3 regions of the Alteromonas sp. AWM4_230 genome follow, and region 3 is predicted to be linked to each of the others. Evidence: predicted binding sites of a transcription regulator. Region 3 holds the regulator's gene; each other region holds the start of a gene.
What was found. Region 3 encodes FliA, which starts transcription of late flagellar genes. Its sites were predicted from a motif close to CTAAAGNTNNNNNNNNNNNNGCCGATA; they were not measured.
Positions count from the first base shown of each region.

Region 1: the regulator FliA is predicted to act here: its motif matches at 2,639-2,665, upstream of pomA (flagellar motor protein PomA).
Region 2: the regulator FliA is predicted to act here: its motif matches at 1,843-1,869, upstream of ACXACS_RS18070 (HAMP domain-containing methyl-accepting chemotaxis protein).

Region 1 is NZ_JBSWTB010000001.1:2,055,712-2,061,004, reverse strand. It holds gene ACXACS_RS08760 (class I SAM-dependent methyltransferase) at 1-770, shown strand, start outside; gene ACXACS_RS08755 (flagellar motor protein MotB) at 898-1,827, opposite strand; gene pomA (flagellar motor protein PomA) at 1,827-2,588, opposite strand; gene xseB (exodeoxyribonuclease VII small subunit) at 2,989-3,231, shown strand; gene ACXACS_RS08740 (farnesyl diphosphate synthase) at 3,261-4,151, shown strand; gene dxs (1-deoxy-D-xylulose-5-phosphate synthase) at 4,184-5,293, shown strand, end outside.
Region 2 is NZ_JBSWTB010000001.1:4,189,937-4,195,229, reverse strand. It holds gene ACXACS_RS18070 (HAMP domain-containing methyl-accepting chemotaxis protein) at 1-1,699, opposite strand, end outside; gene ACXACS_RS18065 (symmetrical bis(5'-nucleosyl)-tetraphosphatase) at 1,983-2,810, opposite strand; gene apaG (Co2+/Mg2+ efflux protein ApaG) at 2,818-3,192, opposite strand; gene rsmA (16S rRNA (adenine(1518)-N(6)/adenine(1519)-N(6))-dimethyltransferase RsmA) at 3,201-4,028, opposite strand; partial or broken gene pdxA (4-hydroxythreonine-4-phosphate dehydrogenase PdxA) at 4,025-5,010, opposite strand; partial or broken gene surA (peptidylprolyl isomerase SurA) at 5,024-5,293, opposite strand, start outside.
Region 3 is NZ_JBSWTB010000001.1:3,825,733-3,831,025, forward strand. It holds gene ACXACS_RS16520 (chemotaxis protein CheA) at 1-670, opposite strand, end outside; gene ACXACS_RS16525 (protein phosphatase CheZ) at 683-1,438, opposite strand; gene cheY (chemotaxis response regulator CheY) at 1,473-1,856, opposite strand; gene ACXACS_RS16535 (RNA polymerase sigma factor FliA) at 1,893-2,624, opposite strand; gene ACXACS_RS16540 (MinD/ParA family protein) at 2,621-3,487, opposite strand; gene flhF (flagellar biosynthesis protein FlhF) at 3,493-4,902, opposite strand; gene flhA (flagellar biosynthesis protein FlhA) at 4,932-5,293, opposite strand, start outside.

The sequences.
Region 1 (5,293 bases), 1.8 Mb from region 3:
CAGCTATATACCCTGACCCGAATGCAACGCTAAACGACGCGCAGAACTACAAACTAAAAGCTATTTGTGACAAATTACAACTTTCTGAAGCAGATCACCTTTTAGAAATAGGCACTGGCTGGGGCGGCCTTGCAGTTTATGCTGCGAAACACTACGGCTGCAGTGTCACCACCACGACTATTTCAGAAGAGCAGCACGCATGGGCGAAAGATTGGATTGAACGGGAAGGACTAGAAAGTAAAATTACCTTACTTAAAAAAGATTATCGCTTGCTTGAAGGTAAATACGACAAACTAGTATCCATTGAAATGATTGAAGCGGTTGGTAAAGAGTATTTAGGAAACTTTTTTGAAAAATGTGCTTCTCTTTTGAAAGACGACGGACTTATGTTACTTCAGTCGATAACCATCGACGATAGACGTTATGACAGCTACTCAAACAGCGTAGACTTCATACAGAAATACATTTTCCCGGGTGGTTTTTTACCATCGCAATACCAGTTAAATGCACACCTTAAAAAGTACACGAATATGATGATCCGTGACTTACACGACATTGGTGTGGACTATGCGAAAACCCTTAATCATTGGTATGAAGCATTTATCTCGGCTAAAGATGAGTTATTGAATGATGGTTACGACGAACGCTTTATGCGTATGTGGACCTATTACCTCAAATACTGCGAAGGTGGCTTTCTAGAAAGAACCATTAGCACTGTACAACTTGTTATATCTAAACCTCAGTACAGAGAAGAACTAGCCAGAGTTTGATTGTCGTTGCTGGGTGGGTAATTATCTATGCGGATTGGTATGAGTACCCAGCAAGCAATTTTAAACCAAAAAGCGGTGCCATATGGCACCGCTTTTTAGTGGATATTGTAATTCAAAAGAGTACCGCTTAATCGTCTACCACTGATATAGGTTTGGATATCATTGGTTTACCTTGGTTAATATTAATTTCTACTCGGCGATTCTTAGCTCTATCACTCGCGGTCGTGGCATTTTCAACGATAGGATTAGTATCAGCTTTGCCAACCACAGACATACGGCTTTCATCAAACCCAGGCGCTGTCCGCATAGCTTCGGCCACCGCTACTGCCCGTTGTGATGATAAATCCCAGTTTGAGCGATAGAGCTCATTGGCAATATGCTGTCCGTCACTATGGCCCGAAATCTCGATTTCTCCAGGCACATCCGCTAACAATGAACCAATTTTTCTTAATACGGGCTGAAATTGTGGCTGCAAGAAAGCAGACCCTGCTGAGAACGAACCATTCTCGCGAATACGAATAGTAAGCTGCTGCCCCAGCGACTCCATTTCTACAGACCCATCTAAAATTTGCTTTTCTAATTGTTGGGCCACTTTTTTCATCAACTCAGCCATTTGAGATTGGTCTGTACTTTGCTCAGCGGATGAAGATGACTCAGTAGCCGTCTGTTGAGACTGACCGCCCCGTTGTTCGCCACGCTGTTTTTGCCTGCCGCCGGCTGAATCCTCATTTCCCGCTTGAAATTCTAGCATTTGCTGAGTCATTTCGTTGGTTTGCTGCTGAATAGATTCAATTGGCGTGGGATCAGGCTTACCAGGTCGAAACTCCATAGCAATAACACTAGTCCCTTTAGGAATATCTTTTACTTCAATTTTGTTTTGCACACCGAATGCAAACTTCATTGAGCCAGCTATTTGCTTAAATTTGAGTACGTCCATTTCGGAGAATGAAAGCAAAAGTACAAAGAAGCACATAAGCAGTGACATTAAGTCTGCGAAGGTTCCCATCCAAGCTGGAAGCCCCTCGGGGGGGCATTTTGGGCATTCTTCTTCGGCCATTACTCTTCCTCTGCGCTTCCACGCTTACTTGCAGCAAGGTAGTTTTTCAGTACGCCTTCAATAACTCGCGGGTTTTGACCGTCAGCGATACCGACAATACCGTCAAGAACAAGGCTTTGATTGAGCTTTTCTTCCCCTGCTCGCACAGAAAGTTTGAATGCTATTGGCAAACAGATAACGTTGGCGAAAAAAGCGCCATAAAGAGTGGTAAGTAGTGCTACTGCCATTGCCGGGCCGATAGCTTTCGGGTCATCCATGTTTGACAGCATGGCAACCAAACCAATCAAGGTACCGATCATACCCATGGCGGGTGCAATATCGCCCATACCTTTAAAAAACGAGGCACCAAAATCATGTCGTTCTGACGTCATAGAAATATCTTTAGCAAGTGTCTCTCTGACCACTTCGATATCGTGGCCATCCACCAACATGTCGACACCTTTTTGCATAAACTCGTTAGAGATTTCCGCTTCCTCTAAAGCCAAGAAGCCACCTTTTCGCGCCGCATCCGCCATCTCTACGATTTTCTCAATAAGCTCTTCTGGTGATTCAATCTTGAACATGAATGCTTTACCAGCAATCTTACCTGCACCGAAGAACTGACCTAAAGTAAATTGTGACAAGACAACAAATAAAGTCCCACCAAACACGATCAATATCGATTGGACGTCGATGAACATGCCTAAGCTGCCGCCTAGAATCATAGCCATAACTATGAAACCAATGGCGCCCAACATACCTATGACGGTTGCTAAATCCACTCACTCTTCCCCATTTATGCGCAGTCAGTGCTGTTAATGTACAAATATTCTATCGGCAAAGGATAAAAATACTAAAACGACATTATTGAAAAATATCATATTTATTTGTTATTTATTAAGTGTGACTTTAAAAAAACCTGTTCAAAGGTTTGCTATACATTGTCCTTGCTTACAGCGTTCGCTTACCTGTCAGAACACGCATGCACCCTTCTATTTAAAGTAATGTAGCCACTTATTTCGAATATAGCACAATATCTTCCTATTCAACGTGGTCAGCTGCATGAAAAAAAAGCTATATTACTGTGATATAGGCGATATACGGACAAACCATTTGACCCTTGTGCGGCCCTCAGTTAATGTGCGCGGTACACGTATTTTGGCCAATGTATTGAGTGTTTTTATGACGACAGAAAAAGCATCAGCGTCTTTTGAAGAAACTTTATCAGAACTAGAAGCTATCGTTAACGAAATGGAAAACGGTGATCTGCCTCTTAATAAAGCACTGGAAAAATTTGAACGAGGCATAGCGTTATCTCGTCAAGGCCAGCAATCACTTGAAAACGCCGAGCAAAAAGTAAAAATATTGCTTAGTGAACAAGGCGAAGAAACGCTTCAGACTCTTCCTGAAAGTGAACAGCCGTAAAACGTTCATTTTTAACTTACAGGCGACCTATGAATTTTTCTGCTTTGCATCAGCAAGTGAAACAGCAAACTGATGCATCCCTTCTTACCTTAATTGATGATTTACCCGATTACGCACCGCGCCTTAAAGATGCAATGCGTCACGCATTGCTTGCAGGTGGCAAGCGCATGCGCCCACTACTAGTGCAGGTTGTAGGAAACACGCTAGACGTGCCCAAAAAAGATCAGATGGCTATAAGCATGGCTATTGAGTGCGTGCACGCCTACTCGTTAGTTCATGATGATTTACCAGCCATGGACGATGATGATTTACGTCGCGGAATGCCAACGTGTCATATTGCCTTTGATGAAGCTACAGCTATTTTAGCTGGCGACGCGCTGCAAGCCCTCGCATTCACGGTTTTAGCCGATGCGCCACTAAGTACGTACGCCGAAACGAAGCGTGGTCAGTTATTGTCTGTACTCGCAAAAAGTGCTGGCTACGTAGGCATGTGTGGTGGCCAGGCTATTGACCTAGCCAGTACAGGTAAAGCCATCTCGATAGAAGAACTGAAACAGCTTCACAAACTAAAAACTGGGGCTTTGCTGAAGGCCTGTGTTGAAATGGTCGCTATTGTCAGTGAAAGCTTACTGCCACAAACTAAAACTGATTTAATGGCTTATGCCGCCGACATTGGGCTAGCTTTTCAAGTTCAAGACGACATTTTAGACGTTGAAGGCAGCAGCGAGAAATTAGGTAAACCGGCAGGGTCAGACGAAGCATTGGGTAAAAACACGTTTCCCGCCAAGCTCGGAATGGCTGGCGCTAAACAAGAATTAGAAATGCTTCACGATAATGCACTTCAAGCATTGACGCGTTTACCCTACAATACCGACAGTTTAATTGCGTTTAGCGAGCTTTTGGTGAAACGCGACCATTAGCCACGCGCCATGTTGAAAAAGATAATAAGTACATGAGTTTAGATCTCCAACATTACCCAACGCTTGCGCTTGCGCAAACACCTGAAAAATTGAGGCAGCTGCCCCAGGATAAATTACGCGAGCTCGCCGATGAGTTGCGTGAGTACTTACTTAATAGCGTAAGCCAAACCAGTGGTCACTTCGCTTCCGGTTTAGGCACGGTAGAGCTTACTGTCGCGTTACATTATGTATACAACACACCTTTTGACCGTTTGTTGTGGGACGTAGGGCATCAAGCCTACCCTCATAAAATCCTGACGGGCCGAGCAGAGCGCATGAGTACCATTCGTCAAAAGAATGGCCTACACCCATTTCCTTGGCCGCCTGAGAGCGACTATGACACCTTTGCTGTGGGTCATTCTTCCACATCGATTAGCGCTGCGCTGGGTATGGCCGTAGCGGCAGAAAAAGAAGGTGAAGACCGCAAAGTGGTGGCCGTTATCGGCGATGGCGCAATGACCGCGGGTATGGCATTTGAAGCCCTTAACCACGCTGGCGATATCAAAAAAGACATGGTGGTTGTACTTAACGACAACGAGATGTCTATTTCTGAAAACGTAGGTGCGTTAAACAGCCACCTAGCCCGTTTGCTAACGGGTAACTTTTTCAACTCAATACGGGATGGCGGCAAAAAGCTACTAAGCAACGTACCACCTATTAAAGAGTTCGCTAGCCGCGCAGAAGAGCACCTTAAAGGTATGGTTGTGCCCGGTACTATCTTTGAAGAGTTAGGCTTTAATTACATCGGTCCTATCGACGGTCACGATGTAAACGCTGTAGTCGATACCCTTCGCAACATGCGTAACTTTGAAGGTCCCCAGCTTTTACATGTTGTGACAAAGAAGGGTAAGGGCTACGCCGTTGCTGAAGAAGACCCTATTAAATTTCACGCGGTGCCAAAATTTAATCCGGCAGATAATGCTCTGCCAAAATCGAAGCCCTCTGCCCCAACCTATTCTGCCATTTTTGGAAAATGGCTATGTGATATGGCCGCCCAAGACCCAAAACTAATGGCTGTAACACCTGCAATGCGTGAAGGTTCTGGCATGGTTGAGTTTTCTCAGCGTTTTCCCGAACAATACTTCGATGTTGCCATTGCCGAA
Region 2 (5,293 bases), 360 kb from region 3:
GCACTTCAATCATGGCGTTGATTTCTTGTGTCGACTCCTGTGTGCGACTCGCGAGGGTTCTTACTTCATCTGCAACTACCGCAAAGCCTCGGCCTTGTTCACCGGCGCGTGCAGCCTCAATCGCGGCATTTAATGCAAGTAAGTTAGTTTGGTCGGCGACACCGCGAATAACATCAAGAATGCCGCCAATGCTTGCGCTATCTTGGTGAAGCTTATTAATCACGTCGGCTGCTTCTTGAACATCCCGAGACAAGATCTCAATAGTGTTCTTGTTCTCTAACGAGATTTGGCGAACATTTTCAGCTTCGGCATCTGCATGACGAATTTGGCTAAGCGTATCTTCGGCATTTTGCACAACAAGCTGCGACGTTGAGTGCATTTCCGTTGTCGCCGTTGCGACTTGGCCAATTTGTGATTTCTGATCCTGAATAGAGTGGGTGGTTTGTGCCGTCACTGCCGACGTTTGTTCCGACGCTGCAGCTAGCTGCTCTGCGCGAACGTTAATGGCAGTAATCAGCTCTTTCAGGTTGCCAATTAGCGTATTACAGTTTCTTGCTAGTAGCCCAAACTCGTCTTGCGCTGAATCGTCTAGGCGATGAGTAAGGTCACCTGATGACGCAACAGTAAGTAGTTCGTTTACGCGATAAAGCGGGCGTGTAATAGCGCGAACTGTGACGTAGCCAATGAAGGCTGCTACTGCAATAGAGATGAGAACAACAACAATAACAAAGGTGTTGCCTGTTGTAATAGCACCGTTCACCTGATTTTCTATATGAGATGCTTTCTTATCAGCAAGATTCAGCAGGTTTTCAAGTGCGACAACACCCTGCGTAATATTTGAATCAGATGCGTTAAGTGCTTGTTCAGCGTCATTTCTGCGCTCTAGTCGGTCGACATGAAGCTGCACAACGCCGTCGTTAGCTTTTATGGCGTTGATGGCGTCATTAACTAAGTCGTTAATATCATCAAGTGTACCTGAGTCATCACGACCCCCCGCAGCTTCAACCATTTCGCTTAGCTGGGTAACTACTTTTTCAACTACAAGGTCGACCTCGTTACCGAGCGTCTGTGAACGCACCAGTGTTTCGGTTTTAATGTACTCGTATGAAACAGTAAGAAGAGAGAGAAGCGAAGTTTCAAGTTGACCACCGATCTCAGCAGCACGTCTGAGGTTGGGATCGCGCTGAACCTCGTCTAGGTCTGAAAAATCCAGAAGGTAAGTAGAGGCATCGTCTGCGTTATCTTCAGCATCACCTAGTTTGTCTTGTATATTGTTTCGCAAGTCGAGGTACATTTGGTGATTTTTGTACATAGCCTCAACATTGGTAATATACGCATCATAAGATTCACGAACACTGTTTAGCGTGTTTCTAAGCTCTGGCTCGTTACTAACGGCTTGTGCTAGCTTATTGTACTCATTTTCAAAGGTATCTTTGGCAGTGCCAAATGACGCTCTCTTGTCCTTAAGATCACTTAAATCTTCTTCGATATAGCTTTCGAAGGTAAGTCGACCCATATTTAGGAAGCTTGCTTTGAGTGCATTACTGCCTGCTACGGTGGGCAAGGCAACGTCGTTTACTTCCTCTGTTGCAGAGCCTATAGAATTGAGGTTATAAAGTGACACAACACTTATAACGATTAGAAGTGCGCTAATCGCTACAAACCCCCCGATTACGCGTGTGGCTACCGTTATTTTCATCGGAACTCCTGGATGAGTGTTTTTTATTTTTATCCCTAACGATATTACCCGCCTCAGCTAACAAAATATAGCACTTATAAAGTGATGCATGCTTGAATGCTGAGCAGGTAACGAAACATCATCGTTACTTTCACAAGTAAGTGTATCGGCTACAGTGACTTAATGTTTATTTTATTTAGCACTTAAGTCTAATTGTTATTACTGGTACAACCAGTTGGAGCGGGATAAGCTGGCTCTTATTCGGGCAAATTTCATATCTGAAGACGTGAATATAACAATGATTCTACGCTGGTACGCTAACCAAAGTTGAGGTATCTAAATTCAATAGCGTCATACTTTGCCCCCATACATAGCCAGTATCTAACCCAACAAACTGCGAGTTGTTTGTCTGGCCTGAAAGGGCGGCCCAGTGTCCGAAAATAACTCGCTGGCTAGCTGTGATCTTTGTATTGTCTACTTCAAACCAAGGCCTTAGGGTGCTATTAGCACTACTAGAAACAGTACTAGGATGAGACTTATTGTCAAAGTCGAGGGTGCCATCGGTATGAACAAACCGCATGCGCGTACAGGCATTCACAATAAAACGCAGTCGCTCGTCATCCTCGAGTTTATCTGACCAGTTGTCAGGTGTATTACCGTACATCTTTGAAAGAAAAGTGGCGTAATCAGCGGACTTAAGGATGTTGCTAACTTCATCACTAAGTGAAACGCATTCATCAATAGACCACTTAGGATAAAGTCCCGCGTGGACCATCACAGAGTTTTCATCTAAATTCATCGCTAGAGGAAACTGCCGCAACCAATCAACCAGTTCGTTTAAATCCGAAGCGTTAAGAAGCGGGTCTAACTTATCTGACTTTTTGGCTTTGCGAATATCGTTTACAACGGCAAGTAAGTGCAGGTCGTGGTTACCTAAAACACTATTAAACTGGCTGCCAAGAGATTTCAGAAAGCGCAATGTGCTAAGCGAATCTTCTCCTCTTGCAACCAAGTCACCGACAGCAAACAGCTTGTCGTTTGTCTCGTCAAATTTTACTTTATCCAATACGCGACGAAGACCGTCATAACAGCCCTGAATATCGCCAACGACGTAGGTGTTACCTTTAGACATAGAAACCTTAATGAAGAATGCTTGGAATGGCTAGGCGAAATACGTTTATAGGAACGCGAAAACGCTCACCGCTTTCTAGTTCCATTACATAGTAGCCTTCCATATTGCCAACCGGTGTGTCAATGACTGCGCCACTGGTATAGTCAAAATGTTCACCAGCTTTCATTATAGGCTGTTTTCCTACCACTCCATCACCTTCTACTTCTGACGTTTTACCGTTAGCGTCGGTTATCTTCCAATAGCGACTAAGCAGTTGGACGGTATGCTCACTATTGTTTTCAATAGTAATCTGGTAGGCAAACGCGAACTGCTTAGAATCTGAGGGCAGGTGGTCAGGAAGGTGACGGGTTTTCACCCGCACCTTTATATCAAGTACATCCATAGAGGAACTTATTGCTCTTGTTGGTGCTCTTTTGCCGATACAGCGTTAGCTATAGTGGCAAAGTCGTTAAGCGATAACACTTCTGCGCGAGAAGTTGGATCTAACCCTAACTCACGGATTTCTTCCTCACTTAAGCTGTCTTTCAGTGAGTTACGAATAGTTTTTCGGCGTTGATTAAAAGCCTGTGCACAAACGCGCTCAAGGGTATTTACTGATTCAACATCAACGGGTGGAGCTTGATGTGGAACTAGTTTTACAACGGCCGAGTCTACCTTCGGAGGTGGCTTGAAGGCACCTGGCGGAACATTCAAAACAGGGATCACGTGGCAATAGTACTGGGCCATTACTGAAAGCCTGCCGTAATTTTTAGATCCCGGTCCAGCAGCTAGTCGGTTCACCACCTCTTTTTGAAGCATAAAATGCATGTCTTCGATGCAATGAGCATGATCAAAAAGGTGGAACATTAGCGGCGTTGAAATGTTGTAAGGCAAGTTACCAAATACGCGAAGCTTCTTGTCTTTTATTGGCATTTCTTTGCATAGTGCGCCGAAATCCATCGTCATCGCGTCTTGTTCAATAACGGTTAGTTTTTCGCCGTTAAATGGGTGATGTCGCAGACGTTTGGCAAGGTCGCGGTCAAGTTCAATAACCGTTAGTGCGTCAACTTCTTCACAAACAGGGTCTGTTAATGCGCCTAAACCGGGTCCAATTTCTACCAGGTTTTGTTCATTTTTTGGCGCGATGGCTGCGACAATTTTACCTATCACGTAGTCATCGTGTAGGAAATTCTGCCCGAATCGCTTTCTGGCCGTATGGCCTAAATGTGTTTTACTCATTGTTGATGATGTGCAAGCTCAATGGCTTTTTCCAATGCTTTTCTGAAACTACCGGCGTCGGCTTCACCTGTACCTGCTAAATCTAATGCAGTACCGTGGTCGACTGAAGTGCGAACAAAAGGTAATCCTAATGTGATATTCACTGACGCCCCAAAACCCTTGTATTTTAGCACGGGTAAGCCCTGGTCGTGATACATAGCTAGCACAACGTCGGCATTTTCTAGGTATTTAGGCTGAAATATAGTGTCAGCGGGCAGGGGCCGGTGATCTTAAGGCCTTCGTCTCTTAGCTCATTTAGCGCTGGGACGATAGTGTGGATCTCTTCAGTACCAATATGGCCATCTTCACCCGCATGCGGGTTTAATCCGCATACGTAAATGTGAGGCTCATTGATGCCAAACTTAAGTTTCAGGTCAGTATTAATAATATGAATAACTTTGTGTAGGCGCTCACGGGTTATCGCTTTTGCCACGTATTCAAGAGGGATGTGAGTCGTAGCTAGCGCTACATTTAAACCTTCTGTAGCTAACAGCATAACCACATCAATGGTATTAGACTGATAAGCGAAAAACTCAGTATGTCCGCTGAATGACACCCCTGCTTTGTTAATAATACCTTTGTGTACCGGGCCAGTTACAACAGCGTCAAAGTCGCCGTCCATATTGGCCTGGCACGCTTGGCGTAAGGTTTCGACTACATAAAGCCCGTTCTCACTATCAAGAGTTCCGGGAATAACATCAGCGGTTTTGTCTATCTGCTTTATAAACAACGAACCCGCATCTTGAATCTGCGGGTTATTTGCATCGTAATCGATTAGTGTTAACGGAAGCCCTAAGGCGCTTGCTCGTGCTTTTAGCATGTCGCCATCGGCAAACACGACAAGCTGGGCTTGCCATGTTTCTTGGGCCAGTTTAATGATCAAATCTGGCCCGATACCGGCCGGTTCTCCCGGCGTTATTGCTATTTTAATTGGTGTGCTCATGAATAACTTATTATTAAGATTCGACAACTTCGACGTAAGCGGCATCACGCATCTCACGTAACCAGTTTTCGGTTTCTTCTGAAAATTTACGGTTAAAGATAAGCTGATATGCTTTATCTTCTTTACGTTTATCCGTTGCGTCATCCATGCGACGGTCGTTAAGTTGAATTAAGTGCCAGCCGTGAACAGTGCGCACTGGGTCGCTGTATTCGCCAGGTTCAAGCTGTGATAATGCTTCTTTAAACTCAGGTACATAATTACCTGGGTCAGACCAACCTAGTTC
Region 3 (5,293 bases):
GTGCTGACGTTTGCGCAGGCTCCGGTTTGGCGGGTTCTGTATTGGTTGATGCAGCTTGTCCTGGAGCACCACCTCCATGAAGCTCATCAAGGAGAGCCTCAAACTCATCTTCGGTAATTTCTTCTATACCACCGCTACTTTCACTGGTACCTGACGCTGCTGGCACTGGTTCATCTATAGCTAGTTCCGGCTCTTCTGCAACGACCTCGGGCTCAGCCGCGACAACTTCTGGCTCGGCCGCAGGCGCATTTGCATTGTCGAAAATGTTTTCATCTGGAGATTCTGGGCGACTGAGTTTGTGTAACAGGTCGACGAGGTGTGCATCTGCCGGCTCTAGCGGCTCTTGCGCTTTTACTCGTTCAAACATTTCAACGACCACATCAGTGGCTTGCAAAATGATATCCATTAACTCAGGCGTTAGCGTTCGTTGGCCATTGCGCATGACGTCAAAAACGTTTTCAGCACCGTGACAAATTTCAACTAACTCAGTAAGAGAAAGGAAACCCGCTCCCCCTTTTACTGTGTGATAGCCGCGAAAAATTGCGTTAAGCAAGTCCGCGTCTTCAGGATTGTTCTCAAGATCAACGAGCTGTTCTTGTAATTGTTCAAGTATCTCCCCAGCTTCTACTAGAAAGTCCTGTAATATTTCCTCGTCAACATCAAACGACATGCACCCGCTCCCCTAAAAACCTAAGCTAGACAGAAGATCATCTACATCATCTTGACCTGAAACGACGTCATCTCGTTTGTCAGCATCAATGATTGGGCCTTCTGCCTCTACACCATCAATCTTATCGGCCTTAACGCTGGAAGGTTTAGATTGTTCTGCACCGTCCCGTTCGCCAAACATAGTAAGCATGTTTACAAGGCTATCTTCGACTTCTTTAACCAAGTCGATAACGCGACGAATAACCTGTCCAGTCAAGTCTTGATAACCTTGTGCCATCAAAACTTCAGTAAGTAACTGTGTAAGTTTAGCCGACTGATTCGAACCGTCTTCCAACAATTCGTCTAAGTCTGCACATAAAACCTTAAACTCACCCAACTCGATTTGGCGGTTCATCAGCTTTTTCCACTCTGGCATAACCTTTTCGATCCGCTCCGATAGCAGTTCAGCGATGGGCATACTCGCCTCAACGGCATCCATAGTAGTATTAGCAGCTTTTTCGGTTTCTTCAATTACGTAGGTAAGGCGGGACTGGGCATCAGGGATATCGTCTGTAGCTAGATTTTTGATGCGGTCGTCTATTTGAAAGTTGTTTAATGCGTCGTGGAGTTGACGCGTTAACTTGCCTACTTCAGCGAATAGCTCAACGTTTTCTTTCATTGAGACGGCTTCAAGTAGTGCGTTAGCTGAAGCCTTGTCACCTTCTTCGAGAAAAGTGACAAGCTGCTTTGCTTCTTCTAACGATATTGGAACGTTTACATTCGTTGACATCCAGTAAACCTCATTTATCTGGTGAGCGTCTGGATCAACCTAAACGTTCGAATATTTTATCTAATTTTTCTTTAAGCGTTGCCGCGGTGAAAGGTTTAACAACGTAACCATTCACACCCGCTTGGGCGGCGGCAACGATCTGTTCCTTCTTCGCTTCAGCGGTCACCATAAGTACTGGCAAATGCTTAAGTTTGTCATCGGCTCTAATCGCGCGGAGCAAATCTATACCCTGCATACCAGGCATGTTCCAATCAGTAACAACAAAGTCGAAATCGCCTTGTTGTAACATAGGTAATGCAGTGCTTCCGTCATCCGCTTCCTGAATGTTGGCAAAACCCAAGTCTTTGAGTAGGTTTTTGATGATACGTCTCATGGTTGAAAAGTCATCGACCACGAGAATTTTCATGCTTTTGTCCAAAATAGCCTCCACTGAGGGGTTAATTGTTTTTAATTTCTATTCTTCGTCAGCTTGCCACGATTTCATTCGTGATTTGAGTTTTAACATGGCTTGACTATGAATTTGACTGACTCTCGACTCACTTACGTCGAGAACCTCGCCTATTTCTCTTAAGTTTAGTTCTTCATCATAGTAAAGTGAAAGAACAATCGCTTCTCGCTCGGGTAATGTCGTTATTGCATGGGCCAGCGCTTTTTGAAATGCGCCCTGCATTAAATCTTCTAACGGTGCATCACTGCCTCGACTTTGCTCGGTAGTGATCACATCTTCCGACACACCTAAATCTTCAATGCCGACCAACTTCCCGGCATTTACTTCATTGAGCATCTGGTGATAATCCTGCAAGCTCACATTAAGCTTGTCAGCAATATCGGAATCTCGTGCGTCGCGCCCAGTTTCACTTTCTACCTGAGATATCGCTTCTGTTATTGCGCGACCATTTCGGTGAACAGAACGTGGCGTCCAATCACCTTTGCGTATTTCGTCCAGCATGGCACCGCGAATGCGGATACCTGCGAAGGTTTCAAAGCTTGCGCCTTTTGACCCATCAAAGTTTCGAGCGGCCTCTAACAAACCAATCATGCCTGATTGGATAAGGTCATCAACAAGTACACTCGCAGGCAGGCGCGCCATCAAATGGTGCGCAATACGCTTAACCAGAGGCGCATGTCTTTCGACTAACTGCGATTTATCTGTTTGCTGTTGATAAGCGGCTGCCTTGCTGTTCAACGTTGACTTCCTACGGCTTTTTCTGCAACTAATTGTTCAATGAAAAATTCTAAGTGACCTCCAGGCTGCGCTGGAATAGGCCAAGTAAGCGCCCTGTTTGCTAGCTTGGTTATCGCTACGGCTGCAGGAGAGCCTGGAAAAGCATCAACAATAGCTGTTTGCTTACGCACAGCTTTGCGAATATTTTCGTCAAATGGCACCGTCGCCACTAATTCTAGTGCAACATCAAGAAAACGCCCTGTCACTTTGCTTAATTTGCTAAATAATTCCTGACCTTCTCGCACATCGCGAACCATATTGGCCACAACTTTAAAGCGAAAAACACCGTGCTCACGGTTAAGGATTTTTATCAGCGCATAGGCATCAGTTAGTGATGTTGGCTCATCGCAAACCACCACCATGATATCTTGGGAGGCTTTAGAAAAGCTTAATACCATATCTGAAATGCCAGCAGCGGTGTCGACTATTAATACGTCTATTTGAGAACGCAGCTCGCTAAACGCTCTTATCAAGCCAGCGTGCTGTGTGGGTGAGAGTTCCGCCATTGACTGCGTACCAGATGTGGCGGGCGCAATCTTAATACCGTGGGGGCCGGTTACTAAAACCTCGTCCAACGTACACTCGCCAGAGAGTACGTGAGATAGGTTTTTCTCAACTCGCAGGCCTAGCATCACATCTACGTTTGCAAGACCAAGGTCCGCGTCAAGAACCATTACACGCTTGCCCTGCTTCGCCATGGCGATAGCAGTGTTAAGCGTAATGTTTGTTTTACCGACGCCACCTTTACCACCGGTGACGGCGATTACTTTGATTAACCGTGATTGCTTCATTTTTCTTAAGCTACTCGCTTGATCGTCAATCATACTGCTTATGCTGTTTTAATTGCGTTGTTACCACTAGTATGATTCAAACCGTACTTTTTATAAAGCTTTGCAGCAGCGGAAACTAAAGATTTCGCTTCTGCAATCTTAATGTCTTCAGGCACTTTTTGACCATCGGTGACATAACTAACCGGTAGTTGGTATTCAACCGCTGCACTAAGTACCTCTCCTAAAGAGTAGCACTCATCTAACTTTGTGAAAATACAGCCACTTAGTTCAATATCGTCATACGCTTGAATGATTCTCTGCAAAGCCGGATATTGCGTATTGGCTTGCGCTACCAAATATTTTTTAACTTTTGGCATTTGGCCATTGTCGAACTGCTTAATTTGCTTAATTAATCGACTATCACGCTGACTAAAACCTGCTGTATCAATCAATACTAGTCGCTTATGACGAAGTTGGAACAATAAATCTGCTAGTTCTTCACTAGTTTGCGCTTTTCGCACAGTACAGCCAATAATTTTTCCGTATGTCGCTAGTTGCTCATAGGCTGCAATTCTATACGTATCAATAGTTATCATAGCTACCGATTCTGCACCGTATTTTTGCGCGTAGCGGGCGGCCAACTTTGCAACCGTGGTTGTTTTACCTGTACCAGTAGGCCCGACTAATGCAACGGCACCTTGTGAGCTTAGTATATCGTTTCCGGTAACATTTATGCGATTAGCCAATAGGTTAAGAAGATATACCCACGCGTCACGTTCGTTGTAATGAGCCGGTGTATAGCTAATCAACTGAGTTGCTAGTGCACTACTCAAACCCATATCGGTTAATCGCGTGACCAAGTATTGATGAACAGGTTTTTGACGCTTGTTCTTCGCTTCCATTAGGTCTGCAACTTGATACTGCAATACGTCGCGAAGTGAAGCTAACTCTTCTTTGATTTGAGCTAGTTCAGCAGACTGGGATACAGGAGTTTCACCCATACTTGACGCTTGATGCTCAGGAAAAGTCTGTTGCTCGATAGCATCTTGTGCTGGTGATTGTGTTTCAAGGTCGTCGATAAACGCTTCTGAAAAATCTAAGTGAGATGCAATTTCGTTGGCGTGCTTAGCGTTCGCTGACATTGGCTGTGCTGGTTGTGCAGAACTTTCTGCAACTGGGTTTCCACCATGCTGCTTTTCCAGCAAGGCTTTTAAGCTATCAGGGCCATCGTCGCCAATAATTTCACTTAAGCTAGGCACAGCCTTTTGGCTAGGCGTTTTAGCAGCGGTCTGTGGTGCCGCCTTAGGCGTGAAAAGCTTGGCTTCAGGCTCTTTGTCGTAGGCTGCTACAAGCTCGATACCGTCTGCGACTTTGCGATTTGACATGATCACTGCATCACTGCCCAACTCAGCTTTAACTTGGCTTAGCGCCTCACGCATATCTTTGCCGAAGAAACGTCTAATTTTCATTGCAACCTCTCCAATCACCCAGTGTCAGATTATTGACCGACCGAACTGACTATTTTTATTTGTTTGTCGTCAGGCACTTCTTGGTATGAAAGAACATGCAGCCCAACAACAGAATACTTTAAGAAGCGAGACAGCACGGGTCGTAGCATGCCTGAGGTAAGGAGTACTGCAGGTTCTCCCTCTAACTCTTGCTGCTGACTGGCTTGCTGCAATGATTTCTGCAGCTTGTCTGCCAGACCTGGCTCTATACCAGCACCGTCTTCGCCACCTGCTTGAAGAGACTGGTGCAACATCTGTTCCAACTCTGGCGCCAAGGTTATGACAGGTATCTCTTTTGCCCCCTGAGTAATTTCCTGAACGATTAAACGTTTGAGTGCTATACGCACCGCAG